4 regions of the Bradyrhizobium zhanjiangense genome follow, and region 1 is predicted to be linked to each of the others. Evidence: predicted binding sites of a transcription regulator. Region 1 holds the regulator's gene; each other region holds the start of a gene.
The links. Region 1 encodes LexA, which represses DNA repair genes until DNA is damaged. Its sites were predicted from a motif close to TGTTCNNNNTGTGTTCNG; they were not measured.
Positions count from the first base shown of each region.

Region 2: XH85_RS35210 (PA0069 family radical SAM protein) is a predicted target of LexA. The motif match lies at 1,867-1,884, and genes of this name have one in related genera.
Region 3: XH85_RS01820 (YifB family Mg chelatase-like AAA ATPase) is a predicted target of LexA. The motif match lies at 1,880-1,897, and genes of this name have one in related genera.
Region 4: parE (DNA topoisomerase IV subunit B) is a predicted target of LexA. The motif match lies at 2,009-2,026, and genes of this name have one in related genera.

Region 1 is NZ_CP022221.1:4,698,553-4,703,179, reverse strand. Features, by position in the region: gene XH85_RS22460 (alpha-hydroxy acid oxidase) at 1-221, shown strand, start outside; gene XH85_RS22455 (HAD family hydrolase) at 236-859, shown strand; gene XH85_RS22450 (hypothetical protein) at 1,021-1,227, shown strand; gene XH85_RS22445 (molybdopterin molybdotransferase MoeA) at 1,450-2,661, shown strand; gene lexA (transcriptional repressor LexA) at 2,839-3,540, shown strand; gene XH85_RS45260 (hypothetical protein) at 4,119-4,553, shown strand.
Region 2 is NZ_CP022221.1:7,325,544-7,330,170, forward strand. Features, by position in the region: gene XH85_RS35200 (ribonuclease HII) at 1-113, opposite strand, end outside; gene XH85_RS35205 (VOC family protein) at 191-646, opposite strand; gene XH85_RS35210 (PA0069 family radical SAM protein) at 670-1,845, opposite strand; gene XH85_RS35215 (phosphoketolase family protein) at 2,055-4,469, shown strand; gene XH85_RS35220 (acetate/propionate family kinase) at 4,474-4,627, shown strand, end outside.
Region 3 is NZ_CP022221.1:373,624-378,250, reverse strand. Features, by position in the region: gene XH85_RS01825 (hypothetical protein) at 1-172, opposite strand, end outside; gene XH85_RS01820 (YifB family Mg chelatase-like AAA ATPase) at 283-1,821, opposite strand; gene XH85_RS01815 (PilZ domain-containing protein) at 2,048-2,293, shown strand; gene XH85_RS01810 (tetratricopeptide repeat protein) at 2,374-3,147, shown strand; gene XH85_RS01805 (CpaE/TadZ family protein) at 3,235-4,524, opposite strand; gene XH85_RS01800 (CpaD family pilus assembly protein) at 4,521-4,627, opposite strand, start outside.
Region 4 is NZ_CP022221.1:5,424,681-5,429,307, forward strand. Features, by position in the region: gene argC (N-acetyl-gamma-glutamyl-phosphate reductase) at 1-333, opposite strand, end outside; gene XH85_RS25990 (FMN-binding negative transcriptional regulator) at 330-995, opposite strand; gene XH85_RS25995 (DedA family protein) at 1,223-1,753, opposite strand; gene parE (DNA topoisomerase IV subunit B) at 2,027-4,072, shown strand; gene XH85_RS26005 (outer membrane protein) at 4,527-4,627, shown strand, end outside.

The sequences.
Region 1 (4,627 bases):
TCGGCCGGCTGCAATGCTGGGCGCTGGCGGCGGCCGGCGAAGCCGGCGTGATGCGGATGCTGGAACTGCTGGAGGACGAAGTGCTGCGCTGCCTCGGCCTCTTGGGTGCCACCTCGTTCGCCGAGGTCGACAAGTCCTGCCTGCATCAGGCGACTGCAACGAATGCGCCGAGCGTGTTCAGCGCGTTCCCCCTGTTCGACCACGATCCCTATCGATACTGAAGTGAAAGGACACGATGACCTCGCTCTCTCCCGGCAGCGCCGATGCGCTCCTGTTCGACCTCGGACGCGTGGTGCTCGATATCGACTTCTCCAAGGCGATCGCCTGCTGGGCGGGACATGCCGGCTGCCAGCCCGAGGCCATCGTTGCGCGCTATGTGCGTGACGAGGCCTACCGGCTGCACGAGGTCGGCAAGATCAGCGACGAGGATTATTTTCAATCGCTGCGTTCATCGCTCGGGATCGACATTTCCGATGCGCAGTTTCTGGAGGGATGGAACGCGATCTTCGCCGGCGAGATGCCCGATATCGCCGAGCTCTTGCCGCGCGCTGCCAAGCAGATGCCGCTCTATGTCTTCTCCAATACCAACCGGCCGCATGTCGACTATTTCTCGAAGGAATATGCCGGCGTGCTCGGCCATTTCCGCGAGCTCTATTTGTCGTCCAGCATCGGCCTGCGCAAACCGGATGCGGAGGCGTTCGACCATGTCGTGACGTCGATCGGCGTGCCGGCCAGCCGAATCGTGTTCTTCGACGACCTTGCCGAGAACGTCGAAGGGGCACGGGCGCGCGGATTGACGGCGGTGCATGTCACCTCGCCCGGTGATGTCGGCAACGCCTTGCGAGCGTTGGGAATTTGACTGCCGACGCCCGGCCGGATCTGGTCGGGTTCCGAGGACCAAATCTGCTTGGGAATGCGGAACCAAATCACTTTGTGCATTTTTGTACAGAGTTCCGGGAACGGAAATACTTCCTCCGGACTCTATGAGTCCGTTGGGACTTCTACATCGGACTTATTCTCGTGCTGGGCAAAGCCTACCTCACAAAGCAAGCTTCTCTGCTGCTCGAATTCGCCAGAACCACCTCGGATTCGCGCCTCTCCGCCAAGCTCATCAGCAAGGCCGCCGACCTGAAATCTCAGGCCGATCCGCTGCCGGACAAGGATCAGGGCCCCAAAGCTCCGGACGTGACGCCTAGCGTCAGTTCGGGCGAACAGACGCAGAGTTGATCGATGCTGGCCGTGGCTCTCGTCATTCTCGTCCTAGCCATGGCCACTCTGGTACCAATCTGCCTCGTCCTGGAGATCATGTCCCGCCCGGCCTGACATCGCCTTCGTTGCCTGCGAATGCGTCGTCGGGATGATCATTCCGCTCGGCTGCTCTTTTGCCTCTGCGCTCGCGCTCGGCTAGAAGGCTTCCTGCCAATTCGTCCGCGAGCAGGAGTTTTCGCCGTGGCTCTCATGCCGGTTTCCGATGCGCTTGCCGCCGTGCTTGCCGGCGCGGAGCCTCTGGCCGAGGAAATGGTTGCTCTCGACGCAGCCTTCCACCGTGTGCTCGCCCGCGACGTGGCGGCGCTGCGCACGCAGCCGCCGGAAGCGATGTCGGCGATGGATGGCTATGCCGTGCGCGCGGCCGACGCGGGGGCGATCGATTCCCGACTGACGGTGATTGGCGAGGTGGCGGCGGGTCGTCCGTTCGCGGGAACGGTCGGCGCCGGCGAAGCCGTGCGGATCTTCACCGGCGGCGTCGTTCCCAACGGTGCCGACGCGGTCGTGATCCAGGAGGATACGGTCGCGGACGGCACGCGCATCACGATCAAGGAAGCCGCGATTCCCGGTCGGCACATCCGCCCCGCAGGCGTTGACTTCGCCGAAGGCGACGTGCTCCTGCGCAAGGGAACCCGTCTCACCGAGCGCGACCTCGCGCTCGCCGCCGCCATGAATCACCCGCAGCTTGCCGTCTGCCGCCGCCCGAAGGTCGCGATCCTCGCCACCGGCGACGAACTGGTGATGCCAGGCGCCGCGCCCGGCCGCGGCCAGATCGTCTATTCCAACGGCTATGCCCTGCACGCGCTCGCCCGCAGCGAGGGGGCCGAGACCATCGACCTCGGCATCGCCGCCGACACGCTGGAGGCCACCACCGCCGGCATCCGCCGCGCCCGCGAGAGCGGCGCCGACATCCTGGTCACGACCGGCGGCGCATCGGTCGGCGACCACGATCTGGTCCAGCAGGCGCTGAGGGACGAAGGTATCTCGATGGCGTTCTGGAAGATTGCGATGCGCCCGGGCAAGCCGATGATGCATGGGCGGCTCGGTGCGATGCGCGTGATCGGCCTGCCGGGTAATCCCGTCTCCTCCTATGTGTGCGCCTTCCTGTTCATGGTCCCGCTGATTCGTGCGGTATCGGGTCGATCCGTGATTCATCACCGCCATGAGCGCGCCGTGCTCGGCCGCGATGTGGGCGCAAACGATATGCGCGCGGATTATCTTCGCGCACGTCTGGAACAGCGCGACGACGGCACGCTGGTGGCCGTTCCCGTCCATCACCAGGATTCCTCGCTGCTTGCGAATCTCGCTGCGGCACAGGCACTTCTCGTGCGCGCGCCGTTCGCGCCGAAGGCCGGAGCCGGCTCGCCTTGCGAGGTGCTGCGCCTGCCCGTCTGAGCGCATCCACCACACGTGTTCCGCGAACTTTGTCGTGTTCACGCAAAATTAAGCAGTTGCGGAACACATATCGAACATATAGTGTCCGTTCATGATTTGTTTCGAGGATGTAGCGGTTCGCCGCTCCAATTCAGCGTCTCGCAATCGAACGACATCAACCGGGGGACTTTGGTCGAGATGTTAACGCGCAAACAATACGAGCTTCTGCGGTTCATCAGCGAACGTCTGAAGGAAAGCGGCGTGCCGCCCTCCTTCGACGAGATGAAGGATGCGCTCGACCTGCGCTCGAAATCGGGCATCCATCGCCTGATCACCGCGCTGGAGGAGCGCGGCTTCATCCGCCGCCTGCCCAACCGCGCTCGCGCCATCGAGGTGATCAAGCTGCCTGAGCTCCAGGCGGCCGCCGGCAACCGCCGCGGCTTCACGCCAAGCGTCATCGAGGGCAATCTCGGCAAGGTGCGCGCGAGCTCCAGCCCACCCGCCGACGAGGGCGAGCGTCCCGTTGCGGTGCCGGTGATGGGTCGCATCGCAGCCGGTACGCCGATCGAAGCGTTGCAGACCCGCAGTCACACCATCAGCGTACCGCCCGACATGCTCGGCTCGGGCGAACACTACGCGCTCGAAGTGCGCGGCGATTCGATGGTCGAGGCCGGCATCCTCGACGGCGACATGGCGCTGATCCAGCGCAACGAGAGCGCCGATACCGGCGACATCGTGGTGGCGCTGATCGACGACGAGGAAGCGACGCTCAAGCGCTTCCGCCGCCGCGGCGCGTCGATCGCGCTCGAGCCCGCCAACGCCGCCTACGAGGTGCGCATCCTGCCGCCGAACCGGGTGAAGATTCAGGGCAAGCTGATCGGACTGTACCGCAAGTACTGAGAAGACTCAGTGGTCATTCGATACCGATGATTCCGATTGGAGCGGACGGATTGTCCGCTTCAGCTGGATAGTCTTTCTGGTCTTGGGCAGATTATCTGGCCCCTTTCCAAGCGCTACGTCCTCGGCATGCCGCCCGAAGCACTCATCGCTTTGCGGCTCAAGAGATCGAGGAGACAACGATGCGTAGGATCGTTTTGAGCGCCTTCGCAACTGTGCTGATCGCTGCATCGGCAGCGCAAGCATTCGCAGTACAATCGCAGCACCATCCCCGCAAGTCGGCGCATGCGACAACGAGTGAGCAATTCCGCAGCGCCCGAAGTGCCGTCGCGCGACAGCCACAGCCGAGTTGGCCATATTCCGGATGGTCGGCGCCCGCAGGCCGCTGACGCTCGCATCCGCCAAATGCACTGAAGCGAGCTTTGTTCCTATTGGATTCGGGAAAGATAATGTGATCGCATCCGACTGACGCCAGCCGCAGATTCGCCCACAACCAAGCAGAATGTTACGTGCTTCCACTCTGATAGAGGCTTGCGCCTCCGAAAGAGGCGCGGGTTGCTATCTTCGAATAGGAGCACCCGATGTGTGACTACAGTCTGCATGCCGTTGCATCGCGCCCCGCCGAAGTCGGCGAGACGATCGTGTCGACAACGTTCCGCGGCACCTCGACGCGCGGCTTCGCTTCCGCGGCCGACCCGACCGTGGCCGTCTGCCTGCTGCCGGGAACGGAGCTCGCCTTCGCCGACAACGTCCGTTACGACAATCGTTGGATCTGGACGCGCACGATCAACTCCCGCGTCGGCAAGTTCGGCAAGATCGATCCGCACATTCCCGATCGCCATCATGACGCGATCGAATTCCCCGACGGCAAATACGTGCTGGTGACGCAGCTCGTCGAAGGCCAGCACGCAACCGTGCTGCAACTGCCGGTGACGCAGCCGGTCAGCGAGCGCGAGCACAAGCCGCAGATCGATGCCGACAGCCGGCCGACGATCACGCGTCTGCCGATCGGCTGAGCCGTCCCTGGCCACCAGGTCGGGCCAGGATTGAAAATGCCATCGCCGGCCGAGGCCGGCGAGATGGTATGATT
Region 2 (4,627 bases), 2.6 Mb from region 1:
GGCTTGGCTTCCGGCGTCTTGGCTTCCGAGGCCTTGGCAGGCGCGGCCTTCTTCGCACCGTTCTTTTTTGGCGCGTCTTTGGCCGGCTTCTTGGCGGACTTGTCTCGAATCATGGCCGGGATCGTGCGCAAGGGACTTCGCCAGCGCAACTAGGAACCCCAGATAATTCCCGTTATTCAGATGAGCCGCCCTACTCCGCCAGATGTACCCGCCGGTCATCGCCGACATCGATGCCGGGCGCGACCACAACCTCCCACGGATGGCCGTCGGGGTCCGTGAAATAACCTGCATAGCCGCCGTAATCGGTCTCGTGCGCGGCTTTCAGCAGCGCTGCGCCCTTGTCGACAGCGAAAGCCAGCACCGCATCGACCTCCGCGCGCGTCCGGCAGTTCCAAGCGAGCGTCACCCCACGAAAGGTCGACGGCCTCGGATTGTCCGGCAACGCCGCCTCGGCGGCGAGTTGATCCCAGGGATACAAGGCGAGCACCGGACCACCGGTATCGTAGAAGGCGACCGCCTCACCGGTCGCCTTCAGCCGGCGCGAGAAACCCAGCGCGTCGTAGAAAGCGATGCTGGCGCGGATGTCGCTGACACCGAGCGTGATGACGGTCAGCCGCGGCACCGGCACGGTGAGTTCCCTAACCATGCTACCCCTCGTCCACTTCCCGATCAGAACAGGCTGAGCTGATCGCCGTTCCGCTTCGGCCGCGCGAAGTGATCCGTGGTCAGCTTGGAGCGCCGTTTGTTGAGGCCGAGCCTGTCGCAGGCGATCTCGAAGCGGCGGCCGATGGTCCAAGCCATCGGGCCGGTTCCCTTCATCCGCTCGCCCCATTTCGCATCGTAGTCACGGCCGCCGCGCATGTCGCGGATTAGCGTGAAGACGTGGCGATAACGGTCCGGATAGTTCGCCATCAGCCATTCGCGGAACAGATCGCGCACCTCGAGCGGCAGCCGCAGCAGCACGTAGGAGGCTTCCTTGACGCCGGCATGGGCTGCGGCATCGAGGATGCGCTCTATCTCGGAATCGTTCAGCGCGGGGATCACAGGTGCGACCATCACCGTGGTCGGAATGCCGGCCTCCGAGAGCTGCCTGAGCGCCTCCAGCCGCTTCGGCGGCGTGGAGGCCCGCGGCTCCATGGTGCGCGCAAGTTTTGGGTCGAGTGACGTCACCGAGATCGCGACCTTGGCGAGGTTGCGCTTGGCCATGCGCGCGAGAACGTCGATGTCGCGCACCACCAGCGCCGACTTGGTGACGATGCCGACGGGATGGCCGGTGCGCTCCAGCACTTCGAGAATGCCGCGCATGATTTTGCGCTCACGCTCGATTGGCTGATAGGGATCGGTATTGGTGCCGATCGCGATCATCCGCGGCTCGTAGCCTGAGGCTGCGAGCTCCTTCTCGAGCAGCGCCGGCGCCTCGGGCTTCACGAACAGCTTCGACTCGAAGTCGAGCCCGGGCGACAGCCCGAGATAGGCGTGGGTCGGCCGCGCGAAGCAATAGACGCAGCCGTGCTCGCAGCCGCGATAGGGATTGATCGAGCGGTCGAAGCCGATGTCGGGGGAATCGTTGCGGGTGATCACCTTGCGTGAGGTATCGACGGCGACCGTGGTCTTGAACGGCGGCAGCTCCTCCAGGCTCTGCCAGCCATCGTCGAAGGCGACGCGCGCCTCGGCCTCATAGCGGCCGCTGGCATTGGACTGGGCACCCCGCCCTCGCCGGCGCGCACGGTCGATGGCGACGCCAAGCTCGGGAAAATCGGCAGGAAAATCAGAAGGCGCACCCGCCGGCTCGGAGGGCGCCGTGACCGGCGGGTGCTTGAGGGCACGAGAAGATGCTCGACTCATGAAGCCAACATAGCACCCGAACGGAACAAATCAAGAACAAGAACAAAAAACGCGAAAACAACCCCATGCACAGTAGCGCTGCCCAAACTTCGGGCGCGCGCCCTTGACCTCACGCAACACCGGTGCCGCGGCGATCCCGTTTCATGAAAAGGGATCAATCGCTCCGGAACAATGTTGGTGACGATCGCTGGGTGAAGGTCGGCAAGAACATGACAAGTCAACGACAATTGCGCGACGCGAGCAGCGAACTCGATCTCCTCGATCGCTACTGGCGTGCCGCCAACTATCTCTCCGTCGGGCAAATCTATCTCCTCGACAATCCGCTGCTGCGCGAGCCGCTGCGGCCCGAGCACATCAAGCCGCGCCTGCTCGGCCATTGGGGCACGACGCCCGGTTTGAACTTCATCTATGCCCATCTCAATCGCGTCATCCGGGCGCTTGACCTCAACGTGATCTACGTCTGCGGCCCCGGCCATGGCGGCCCGGGCATGGTCGCCAACACCTACCTGGAAGGCAGCTACAGCGAGATCTATCCCGACATCGCCCGGGATGCGGACGGATTGCGCAAGCTGTTCAGGCAGTTCTCTTTCCCCGGCGGCATTCCGAGCCATGCGGCGCCGGAAACGCCGGGCTCGATCCACGAGGGCGGCGAGCTCGGCTATGCCCTGGTGCACGCCTATGGCGCAGCATTCGACAATCCCGACCTCATCGTCGCCTGCGTCGTCGGCGACGGCGAGGCCGAAACCGGCCCGCTCGCGGCGTCCTGGCACTCCAACAAGTTCCTCAACCCTGCCCATGACGGCGCGGTGCTTCCGATTCTGCATCTCAACGGCTACAAGATCGCCAACCCAACCGTGCTCGGGCGGATGCGGGACGACGAGATCCGCGATCTCTTCCGCGGGCTCGGCCACGAGCCGCTGTTCGTCGCGGGCGACGATCCCAAATTGATGCACCAGGCCATGGCGGATGCGCTCGACGTTGCGCTCGCCAGCATCCGTTCGATCCAGCAGCACGCCCGCGATGGGCGCAGAAACGTCGAGCGGCCGCGCTGGCCGATGATCGTGCTGCGCAGCCCCAAGGGCTGGACCGGCCCGAAGGAGGTCGACGGCAAGAAGGTCGAAGGTTTTTGGCGCGCGCATCAGGTGCCCGTTGCGAGCTGCCGCGAGAATCCCGCGCATCTGAAGCTGCTCGAAGACTGGATGCGCAGCTATGAGCCGGACAAGTTGTTCGACGCCGGCGGCGCGTTCATTCCCGAGCTTCAGGCACTGGCGCCCGAAGGCCAGCGGCGGATGGGCGCCAATCCGCATGCCAATGGCGGGCTGTTGAAAAAAGAGCTGAAGCTGCCGGACTTCCGCAGCTTCGCAATCGAGGTGCCGCAGCCCGGCGGCATGGTGGCGGAAGCCACGCGCGAGCTCGGCAAATTCCTGCGCGACGTCGTCCGCCTCAATGCCGAGGCGCGCAACTTCCGCATCATGGGCCCGGACGAGACGGCATCAAACCGGCTCGATGCGGTGTTCGAGACGACCGAACGGGTGTGGATGGAGCCGATCGAATCTTACGACGTGCATCTCGCGCAGGACGGCCGCGTGATGGAGGTCCTCAGCGAACATCTCTGCCAGGGCTGGCTCGAAGGCTATCTGCTGACCGGCAGGCACGGCTTGTTCTCCTGCTATGAGGCCTTCATCCACATCGTGGATTCCATGTTCAACCAGCACGCCAAATGGCTGAAGGTGACGCGCGATCTGCCCTGGCGGCGCCCGATCGCCTCACTCAACTATCTCCTGACCTCGCATGTCTGGCGCCAGGACCATAACGGCTTCAGCCATCAGGACCCTGGTTTCGTCGATCTCGTCGCCAACAAAAAGGCCGATATCGTCCGGATCTATTTCCCGCCTGATACCAACACGCTGCTGTGGATCGCCGATCATTGCCTGCGCACCTACAACCGCATCAACGTGATCGTCGCCGGCAAGCAGCCGGCGCCGCAATGGCTGTCGATGCAGGAGGCGGCCACGCATTGCGATGCCGGCATCGGCATCTGGACCTGGGCGGGCACGGAGGACACAAACGCAGAGCCCGACGTGGTGATGGCCTGCGCCGGCGATGTACCGACACTGGAGACGCTCGCCGCCGTCGACCTCTTGCACACGGCGCTGCCCGACCTGAAGATCCGCGTCGTCAACGTCGTCGACCTCATGACGCTGCAGCCGAAGGAGCAGCATCCGCACGGTCTGTCCGACCGCGATTTCGACAGCCTGTTCACATCGGACAAGCCGGTCATCTTCGCCTATCACGGCTATCCTTATCTCATTCACCGGCTGACCTATAACCGCACCAACCATGCCGGCATGCATGTGCGCGGATTCGCCGAGGAAGGAACCACGACGACGCCGTTCGACATGGTCGTGCTCAACGAGCTCGACCGCTACCATCTCGCCATCGAGGCGATCGAGCGCGTGCCGGGGCTTGCGACCAGGGCTGCGCAGGTCAAGCAACAGTTCCGCGACAAGCTGATCAAACATTCCCGCTATGTCCGCGAGCATGGCGAGGACATGCCTGAGGTCCGCGATTGGGTCTGGCCAAACAGCGCCGGCGGCAACACGCCGGCCAAAGCCGGCGACTGAAGCCATGTCGGATACCGTCCTTGTGCTCAACTCGGGATCATCGAGCATCAAGTTCGGCCTGTTCGAGCTGCCGGCGTCCGGCCCCGACCTGCTCTGCAACGGCTTGCTCGACGAGCACGAGGCAGCGCCCCGGCTCGTGGTGAAGAGCCCAGCGGGCG
Region 3 (4,627 bases), 4.3 Mb from region 1:
GATCCTCGGTGAAGGCGACGTGCACGCCGGCGGTCCAGAACAGAGTTGTGAGCTCGACCGAGGTCTCGCCGAGGGCGATGCAGGGATGCGAGACCGATCCGATCTCAGCGCGGGCGAACACCGCCGCTGCCAACAGGGGGACAACCGAGGCCAGGATCTTGAAACGCAACATGACACTCTACTCGCCCGGGCCCCTCGGGAACTCGTGTTGGAAACACATGGGGCTTATGGTTTGCAGAGCGTAAAGGAAACTCGTTACCGCCGGGTTGATGCGCGGAATGATCAGGCCAACTGGCGCACATCCTCCGCGAGTGCGCGGTAGGACAGGGCCTCGGCGAGGTGCAAGCGGCCGATCTTGTCGGCGTTGTCGAGATCGGCCAGCGTGCGCGCGACCCGCAGCACGCGATGATAGCCGCGCGCCGACAGCCGCATGGTCTCGGCGGCGTCGCGCAGCAGTTTGGCGCCCTGCGCATCCGGCTTGGCGATCTCTTCGAGGACCGAGGCCGGCGCCTCGGCATTGGTGCGGACGTTGGGCAGGCCGGCATCGGCATAACGCGCAAGCTGGATGTCGCGTGCGGCCGCCACGCGCGCGGCGACCTCGGCGGAGCCTTCCGCCGGCGGCGGCAGGATCAAATCGGCCGCGGTCACTGCCGGCACCTCGATGCGCAGATCAATGCGATCCATCAGGGGACCGGAGATGCGCGCCTGGTAGTCGCCGGTGCAGCGGTCGATGCGGCCGCGCTTGCAGGCATAGCCGGGCTCGAACGCATTGCCGCAGCGGCAGGGATTCATTGCGGCCACCAGCATGAAGCGGGCAGGGTAGGTGACGCGGTGATTGGCGCGCGACACCGCGACCTCGCCGTTCTCCAAGGGCTGGCGCAGCGAATCCAGGACGCGCGGATCGAACTCGGGCAGCTCGTCGAGGAACAGCACGCCCTGATGCGCCAGCGAGATCTCGCCGGGCTTGGCGCGCATGCCGCCGCCGGTGAGCGCGGCCATGCTGGCGGAATGATGCGGCGAGCGGAACGGCCGCCGCGCGGTCAGCGCGCCGCCCTCGATCTCGCCGGCGACGGACGCGATCATGGAGACTTCGAGCAATTCGCTCGGCGACAGCGGCGGCAGGATCGAGGGCAGGCGCGCCGCCAGCATCGACTTGCCCGCGCCGGGCGCACCGATCATCAAGAGGTGATGCCCGCCGGCAGCTGCGATCTCCAGCGCCCGCTTGGCGCTTTCCTGGCCCTTGATATCGCGCAGGTCGAGGGACGAGGCGGCGGCTTCATGCACCTTCGGTGAGGGCCGCGACAGCACCTGCGTGCCCTTGAAATGGTTGGCGATCTGAATGAGCGATTGTGCGGCGATGATCTGGATGTCCGGGCTCGCCCAGGCCGCCTCCGAGCCGCAGGCGGCGGGGCAGATCAGGCCCTCCTCGCGTCCATTGGCGCCGATCGCGGCGGGCAGGACACCTGCGACCGGCGCGATCGACCCGTCGAGGCCGAGCTCGCCCAGAACCGTGAAACCCGTCAGCGCATCCGGCGGGATCGCGCCGATCGCCGCCATCAGCCCGAGCGCGATCGGCAGGTCGTAATGGCTGCCCTCCTTGGGCAGATCGGCCGGCGCCAGATTGACGATGATCCGCCGCGCCGGCAGCGCCAGCCCCGAGGCGATCAGGGCCGAACGGACCCGCTCGCGCGCCTCCGACACCGCCTTGTCCGGCAAGCCGACGATGGCGAAGGCCGGCAGGCCCGGGGCGACCTGCACCTGCACGTCGACCGCACGGGCCTCGATCCCCTCAAAGGCGACGGTAGAAACCCGCTGAACCATGCTCGAACCAGCCTGCCCTCTCGTGCAATTAGGGGTAGCAGAGCCTGGCGCCCTTCGCAAGAACAATACAGGAACATTTCCGAGGCCAAGCAAGCCCTAACCGACCGTAAACGCGATGCCGACACTACGCCTCGAATGCGAGCGGCTCTCCTCAGCACATTCCAACGAATGTCCGCTACTCTTGGGGCTGCGGGATGGGCCGTGATCTAACGGGTGAAGAATTCAAATGCTTGCAAATCGCCGGAGAAGCGAACGCCGGGTGTGCAGCCGGCTGGCCAAGATCCATTTTGGTGCGGGCTCGCTGCCGCGCGACTGCACGATCACGGATATTTCGGATGGCGGCGTGAAAGTGGTGGCGGAATTCCTGGAAGTGCCGCCGCAATTCACCATCATCTTCGCGCCCGATTATTCCCGCCAATGCCGCCTGCGCTGGCGCATCGGCTGCGAGTTCGGCGCGGAGTTCGTCGATTAGGCCTTAATGGTTGCGCCTCCTTAACCGGGCTTTAGCGTTAATGGGTAAGCATCTCTGATCAGTCGCCGAGTGATCAGAGTATGCCCAAGCGTCCGTCCGCCGCCTTTCCTTCGGCGAAATTCCTGCTTCCCGCGTTGATGGTGCTCGTGCTCGGCGGCTGCCAGACCAATGGCATCGAGGATGTGACCGGCGCGCTCGGCGTCAGATCTGAAACGACCGTCACGGCCGACGCCAGGCCGGACATGGACGCCCTGCGTGAGCGCTACCGCGCCAAGCCCGGCGATCCCAGCGTTGCGCTCGCCTACGGCAAGGCGCTGCGCGAGAGCGGCCAGCGGGCGCAGGCCGTCGCGGTGATGGAGCAGGCCGTGCTCGCCCATCCCAGCAACAAGGCATTGCTCGCCGGCTATGGCCGCGCGCTCGCCGACAACGGCAATTTTCAGCAGGCCTTCGATGTTCTCGGCCGTGCGCATACGCCCGAGGATCCGGATTGGCGCATCCTGTCGGCGCAGGGCGCGGCGCTCGATCAGCTCGGCCGCAACGAGGAGGCGCAGCAATATTACGCGACCGCCCTGAAGATCGTGCCCGACGAGCCGCAGGTGTTGTCCAATCTCGGCCTGTCCTACATGCTCCAGAACAATCTGCCGCGGGCAGAGGAAACGATGCGCCGCGCGCATGAGCGCAATCCCACTGACCCCCGCGTGCGCGCCAATCTCGCGCTCGTGCTGGGGCTGGAAGGAAAGCAGGCGGAGGCCGAGGCCATCGTGAAGGCCGATCTGCCGCCGGATCAGGCGGCGGCAAAGGTCACGGCGCTGCGGCAATTGCTCGCGAAGAAGCAGCAGCGGGCGGACAGATAGCCCACGCTCTTCTCTTCGTAGATTCTCGTTTTGACGCGTTGTCTTCGCACGAACCGGTAGCCAGTTCGCTCGAAGACGCTTCCAGCCTTACGACGCCTTGCGATGCGGGGCGGATCCGCGGCCCGACCTGCCCTTCAGCTTTTTCAGCAGCGGCCCGACCAGCGAACGCTTCGGCTTCTTCATCTCGCCGCGGCCGGCGAGGCGGTTCGCCATGCTCTGGAACAGAAGGGTGGTGCGGTGACTCTTGGAGACCTCCGCGATCATCTGGCCATTGTTGGCAGCGGTCGAGAACAGCTTCGAATCGAACGGGATCACCGCGAGCGGCTGGCTCTCCATGGTCTTGGCGAAGGCTTTGACCTCGATCTCCGCCCGCTTGTGCATGCCGACCTGGTTGAGGCAGTACAGCGGCGGCCGGTCGTTCGGCCGCGCCGCCTTGAGCACGCTCAGCATGTTCTTGGTGTTGCGCAAATTGGCGAGATCGGGCTCGGCGACGATCACGATGTCGTCGGCGTTGACCAACGCGCGCCGGGTCCAGCCCGACCATTGGTGGGGAACATCGAGCACGATGCAAGGCGTGGTCATGCGCAGCGTGTCGAACACCGCGTCGAAGGCTTCGGCGCCGAAATCGTAGACGCGGTCGAGCGTCGCGGGCGCGGCCAGCAGGCTGAGACGCTCGGTGCATTTGGCGAGCAGGCGCTCCATCAGCGCCGTGTCCGGCCGGTCCTGTGACAGCACCGCGTTGGCGATGCCCTGCACCGGATCCTGATTGTAGTCGAGGCTCGCGGTGCCGAAGGCGAGGTCGAGATCGATCACGACGGAATCGAGCGCGAGATCGCGGGCGATGGTCCAGGCCACGTTGTGCGCGACGGTGGACGCGCCGACGCCGCCCTTGGCGCCGACCACCGCGATGACACGGCCGGTGATGATGGCTTCCGACGCCGAGAACAGGCTGCAGATCGAGCGGACCACGTCGAGGGTTTCGACCGGTCCGACCACGTAATCGTTGACGCCGCGGCGGACCAGCTCGCGATAGGGCGCGGTGTCGTTGGGATTGCCGATCACCACGACGCGGGTACCGGGATCGCAGACGCCGGCGAGGTCGTCGAGCCCCTCCAGGATGTCGCGCGTGCCGTCGGACTCGATCACGATCACGTTCGGCGTCGGCATCGATTCATAGACTTCGATCGCCGCAGCAAGGCCACCGTCCCTGGCAGTGAGATGCGCCTTGGCGAGCCGGCGATCCTCCCCCGCCGCGGTCACCGCGGCGAGCGTCTGCTCGGTCTCACAAAAGGCCTGCACCGAGATGCGGGGAACCGGCGCAATGTGTTCGTCGGGGTGCCGCGGATCGTCCGCGTCTTCGTCGTGGATGCCTGTCATTTGCCGGTGTCGCTGAGTTTGGCCTTGTCGGCCTCGGGATAGGCAGTCGCAGTGGGCGAGCCCTTGCGATAGCGGTCGAAGGCGATGTCGCGCCGAGCGGTGT
Region 4 (4,627 bases), 730 kb from region 1:
ATAGGCCCAGTCGGGCGCGACCCGATAGGCGGTGGAGGCGTCCAGCACCTTCGGTGCGGAGGCGCCCATGCTGTCGACGAGAGCGACCGTCTCCCTGGCGGCATCGTCGGGCAGGCAGAGGATGACGAGATCCACCTCCTCCATCAGCGCCTTCTTGGCCGCGGGGTCCTTGCGCTTGTCGTCGGCGATGGTCTTCACCGCGACGTCGCCCTGGAGCTTCAGCCGCTCGTTGATGCCGAGCCCGGTGGTGCCGGAGCCGCCGTCGACGAAGACGGTTGCGGGCTTCTTCGCCGCGCTGGTGGTCGGGGCTTTGGTGGTGTCAGCGAGGCTCATGGCGCGCTCCCTTCGAGCATGTTCGTATCGTTTGCAAAAGCTTGCGGCCGGGCCTGCCGCATCAAATGTGCGATCTGCTTCGCATCGGCATCGCCGGCGCCAAGCGCATTGGCGATCGCCGTATAGTCGGCGTCCGATTTGTGCTGGTTCAGCTTGAAGCTGCCTTCGACCTCCTCAACCGTCATCACCAGACCCACGATCGCCTTCTTCATTGTCTCGAGCCGGCCCGCCGTCATCTTGCCTGATGTCCACGGCTTTTTCGGCAGCAACCAGTTCTCGAACTTGTCGCTGAGCGTGTCGATCTGCAGCGCCAGTTCGTCGTCCGATAGCAGCCGCACCGGCCCGCTCAGATGCACCGACTGGTAGAGCCAGGTCGGCACCTGATCGGGCGAGACGTACCAGTCCGGCGATACATAGGCATCGGGACCATTGACCGCGAGCAGCCAGGACGCATCACCGCCCGCAAGCTTTAGCAGCGGATTGTGACGGGCGACATGAAAGGCGGCCTGCGGCGTGCCGTCAGCGGCATAGGTCAGATAGAACGGCAGCGGGGACGCGACCGGCTTGCGACCATCGAAGGCGCACATGGTGCCGAAGCCGCGCTCCTCGGCGAATTTCAGGCTCGCGGCGCGGTCCTGCTTGAAAAAGGGTGGCGTGTACATCGTGGTCTCCTGCTGGGCCTCCTTGGGAAGCCGCCGGATCAGATCGCGCTGACAGGAGAGAAAATGCCGCGGACCGGATCCAGCGGCAAAGACGATGATCTCAAACGCGATCGACCGCCCAAACCGCTAAAGAGCGGCGGCGGCGACGGGCGAACAGAATGGTCGCAGCGTTGATCATGGCGCGCGGCTATAAGGCCAGATCCGGTTCCCGTCAAGGTTTCACGGCCTCAGAGGAGGCGCCAGATCCATTCCATCAGCTTCGCGATCACGTCGCCGAACAGCAGCAGCGCCGCGGACCAGACCAGTGCCGAGACGAAATTGGCGATCTGGAAGCTCCAATAAGGCATCTCGAAGATGCCGGCTGCGAGCGGCACCGAGGCGCGCAAGGGGCCGAAAAAGCGGCCGATGAAGATGCTGGGCACGCCCCAGCTCCGCACGAAGACCTCGCCCTTGGGCAGGAGCTCCGGATAGCGCGAGAGTGGCCACATCTGGGCGACGCTCTCCTTGTAGCGGTAGCCGAACCAGTAGGAGACCCAGTCACCCAGCGCCGCGCCAAGGCCGCCAGCGATCCAGACCGGAAAGAAGCTGATGCCGCTCACCCCGATCAGCGCACCGATCCCCACCAGCGCGCCCCAGGCCGGAACCAGCAGCGAGATGAAGGCAAGCGACTCCCCGAAGGCGAGCAGGAACACGATCGGCGCCGCCCAAGCCTGGTGAGCGCGCACGAAGTCGGCCAGGGCGTGCGCAAACTGCTCCATTCCAGATTAGCCTTCCGCCCTGTCTCAAGGTGCTGCTCGATGAAAAGGACTGGTAAGCCAAGGACTTGTGTGACATCAAGTCACAAAACCCGCCCCAAGGTCGGCCGGGACGTCAAATTGCCGGGAACAGGCGGGTCTGCGGCGTAAAATCGCCGGGATTGGCTCCCAACCACACGGCCCGACAGGCCGAGCTGTAACCTTTCCGAGTCAGAAGTGGCATAGTCGGCCTAACCGATTCGCCGCTCCTGCGGCCCTCAAAACGTATCAAGAAATATGTCCAAGCAGTTGAAAACCAAAGCGAAAGACGATCTGTTCGGCGCCAACGAGCCAAAGTCCCGTGCGTCCGCCGCCAAGACGGCCTCGCGGGGCAACGGGGAAGCCGATTACACGGCGGCCGACATCGAGGTGCTTGAAGGCCTGGAACCGGTGCGGCGCCGACCCGGCATGTATATCGGCGGCACCGATGAGAAAGCGCTGCATCACCTCTTCGCCGAAGTCATCGACAACTCCATGGACGAGGCGCTGGCCGGGCACGCGACCTTCATCGAGGTCGATCTGAGCGCGGACGGGTTCCTGACCGTGACCGACAACGGACGCGGCATCCCGATCGATCCGCATCCGAAATTCCCGAAGAAGTCGGCGCTCGAAGTCATCATGTGCACGCTGCATTCGGGTGGCAAATTCGACTCCAAGGTCTACGAGACCTCGGGCGGTCTGCACGGCGTCGGCATCTCCGTGGTGAACGCCCTCTCCTCGCGCCTCGAGGTCGAGGTCGCGCGCAGCCAAAAGCTCTACCGCATGACGTTCGAGCGCGGGCACCCCAAGGGCAAGCTCGAGGATCTCGGCAAGGTCAACAACCGCCGCGGCACGCGCGTGCGCTTCAAGCCCGATACCGACATTTTCGGCGCCAAGGCCTCGTTCAAGCCGCAGCGCCTGTTCAAGATGACGCGCTCGAAGGCGTATCTGTTCGGCGGCGTCGAAATCCGCTGGAACTGCGCGCCCGAGCTGCTCAAGGGCGTCGAGGACGTGCCGGCGGAGGCGACGTTCCACTTCCCCGGCGGTCTCAAGGACTATCTCGCTGCGGCGATCCACGCCGACACGCTGGTGCATCCCGACATCTTCTCCGGCAAGTCCGGCCGTAACGGTGCCCATGGCGCCTGCGAATGGGCGGTGGCGTGGACCGCCGATGCCGACGGTTTTCTCTCCTCCTACACCAACACCGTGCCGACGCCCGATGGAGGCACACATGAATCGGGTTTGCGCAGCGCGCTGCTGCGCGGCCTGAAGGATCACGCCGAGCGCGTCGGTCAGGGCAAGCGCGCCGCGTCCGTCACCTCCGAAGACGTGATGGTCGGCGCCGCCGTGATGCTCTCGGTGTTCGTGCGCGAGCCTGAATTCCAGGGCCAGACCAAGGACCGCCTCGCCACGGCAGAAGCGCAGCGCATCGTCGAACAGGCGATGAAGGATCCGTTCGACCATTGGCTGTCGGGCAATCCGAACATGGCCAACAGGCTGCTCGACTTCGTGATCGATCGCGCCGAGGAGCGGTTGCGCCGGCGCCAGGAAAAGGAGACTGCGCGCAAGAGTGCGGGCAAGAAGCTACGTCTGCCTGGCAAGCTCGCCGACTGCACCGATGCCGGCACCGAAGGCTCCGAGCTCTTCATCGTCGAGGGCGACTCGGCCGGCGGTAGCGCCAAGCAGGCGCGCGATCGCAAGACCCAGGCCGTGCTGCCGTTGCGCGGCAAGATCCTCAACGTCGCCTCCGCCGGCAAGGACAAGCTGACGGCCAACGCCCAGCTCTCCGATCTCGTGCAGGCGATCGGCTGCGGCCAGCTCTTGCATTATCGCGAAGAGGATTTGCGCTACCAGCGCATCATCATCATGACCGACGCCGACGTCGACGGCGCGCATATCGCTTCGCTGCTGATCACTTTCTTCTACCGGCAGATGCCGCGGCTGATCGACGAAGGGCACCTCTTCCTCGCGGTGCCGCCGCTCTACAAGCTGACCCACGGCACCAAATCGGTTTATGCCCGCGACGACAAGCACAAGGAAGAGCTGATCAAGAGCGCATTCAACGCCAACGCCAAGGTCGAGGTGAACCGCTTCAAGGGCCTCGGCGAGATGATGCCGGCGCAGCTCAAGGAAACCACCATGGATCCGAGCAAGCGAACGCTGCTCAAGGTGGTGCTGCTTGCCGACGATCGCGACACCACGGCGGATTCGGTGGAACGCTTGATGGGCACCAAGGCCGAGGCGCGTTTCGCGTTCATCTCGGACAAGGCCGAGTTTGCCAGCGAGGAACTGCTGGACGTCTGACCCGCCAGCCTCACGCTGCCGCGTCCCATCAAGAGCCCCGGTTTGACCGCCGGGGCCCTTTCGCTTGTGAGGACGACACTGCCTCCCCGACAACCTTACCGGTGGTCCGCCAGGACGCGGCTGATTCCCACCCTTCGCACTGCGACTCGGCCAACGACTCACGGGAACCAAAGCTGAGGCAGGATTGCCTCCATTCCGCACGAAGCCGATTTCGTTAACGAGAGGTTGCCAGATTCCAAGTTTACACCACCAGCATCCAACTCATTGATAGAATGTAGTTATTTTATGAAATAGCCCTCTCAAATCAGATCTCTGCCGATCGGCGTTTTCCGGCGAGTGTGCCTGCCCAGCAACAGCATTTCGGCCGGAAACGTCTATAGTCCGGGTATCAGATCACACGAACTTACAGCGCGCTCGCGCCGGCTACGACAGACCAAGGGTTGGGGATTTTAACATGAAGAAGACTTTGCTCGCTCTGACCGCGGTTGCGGCAATGACCGGTTCGGCCTCGGCCGCTGACCTTGCTGCCCGTCCCTACGTGAAGGCTCCGGTGCC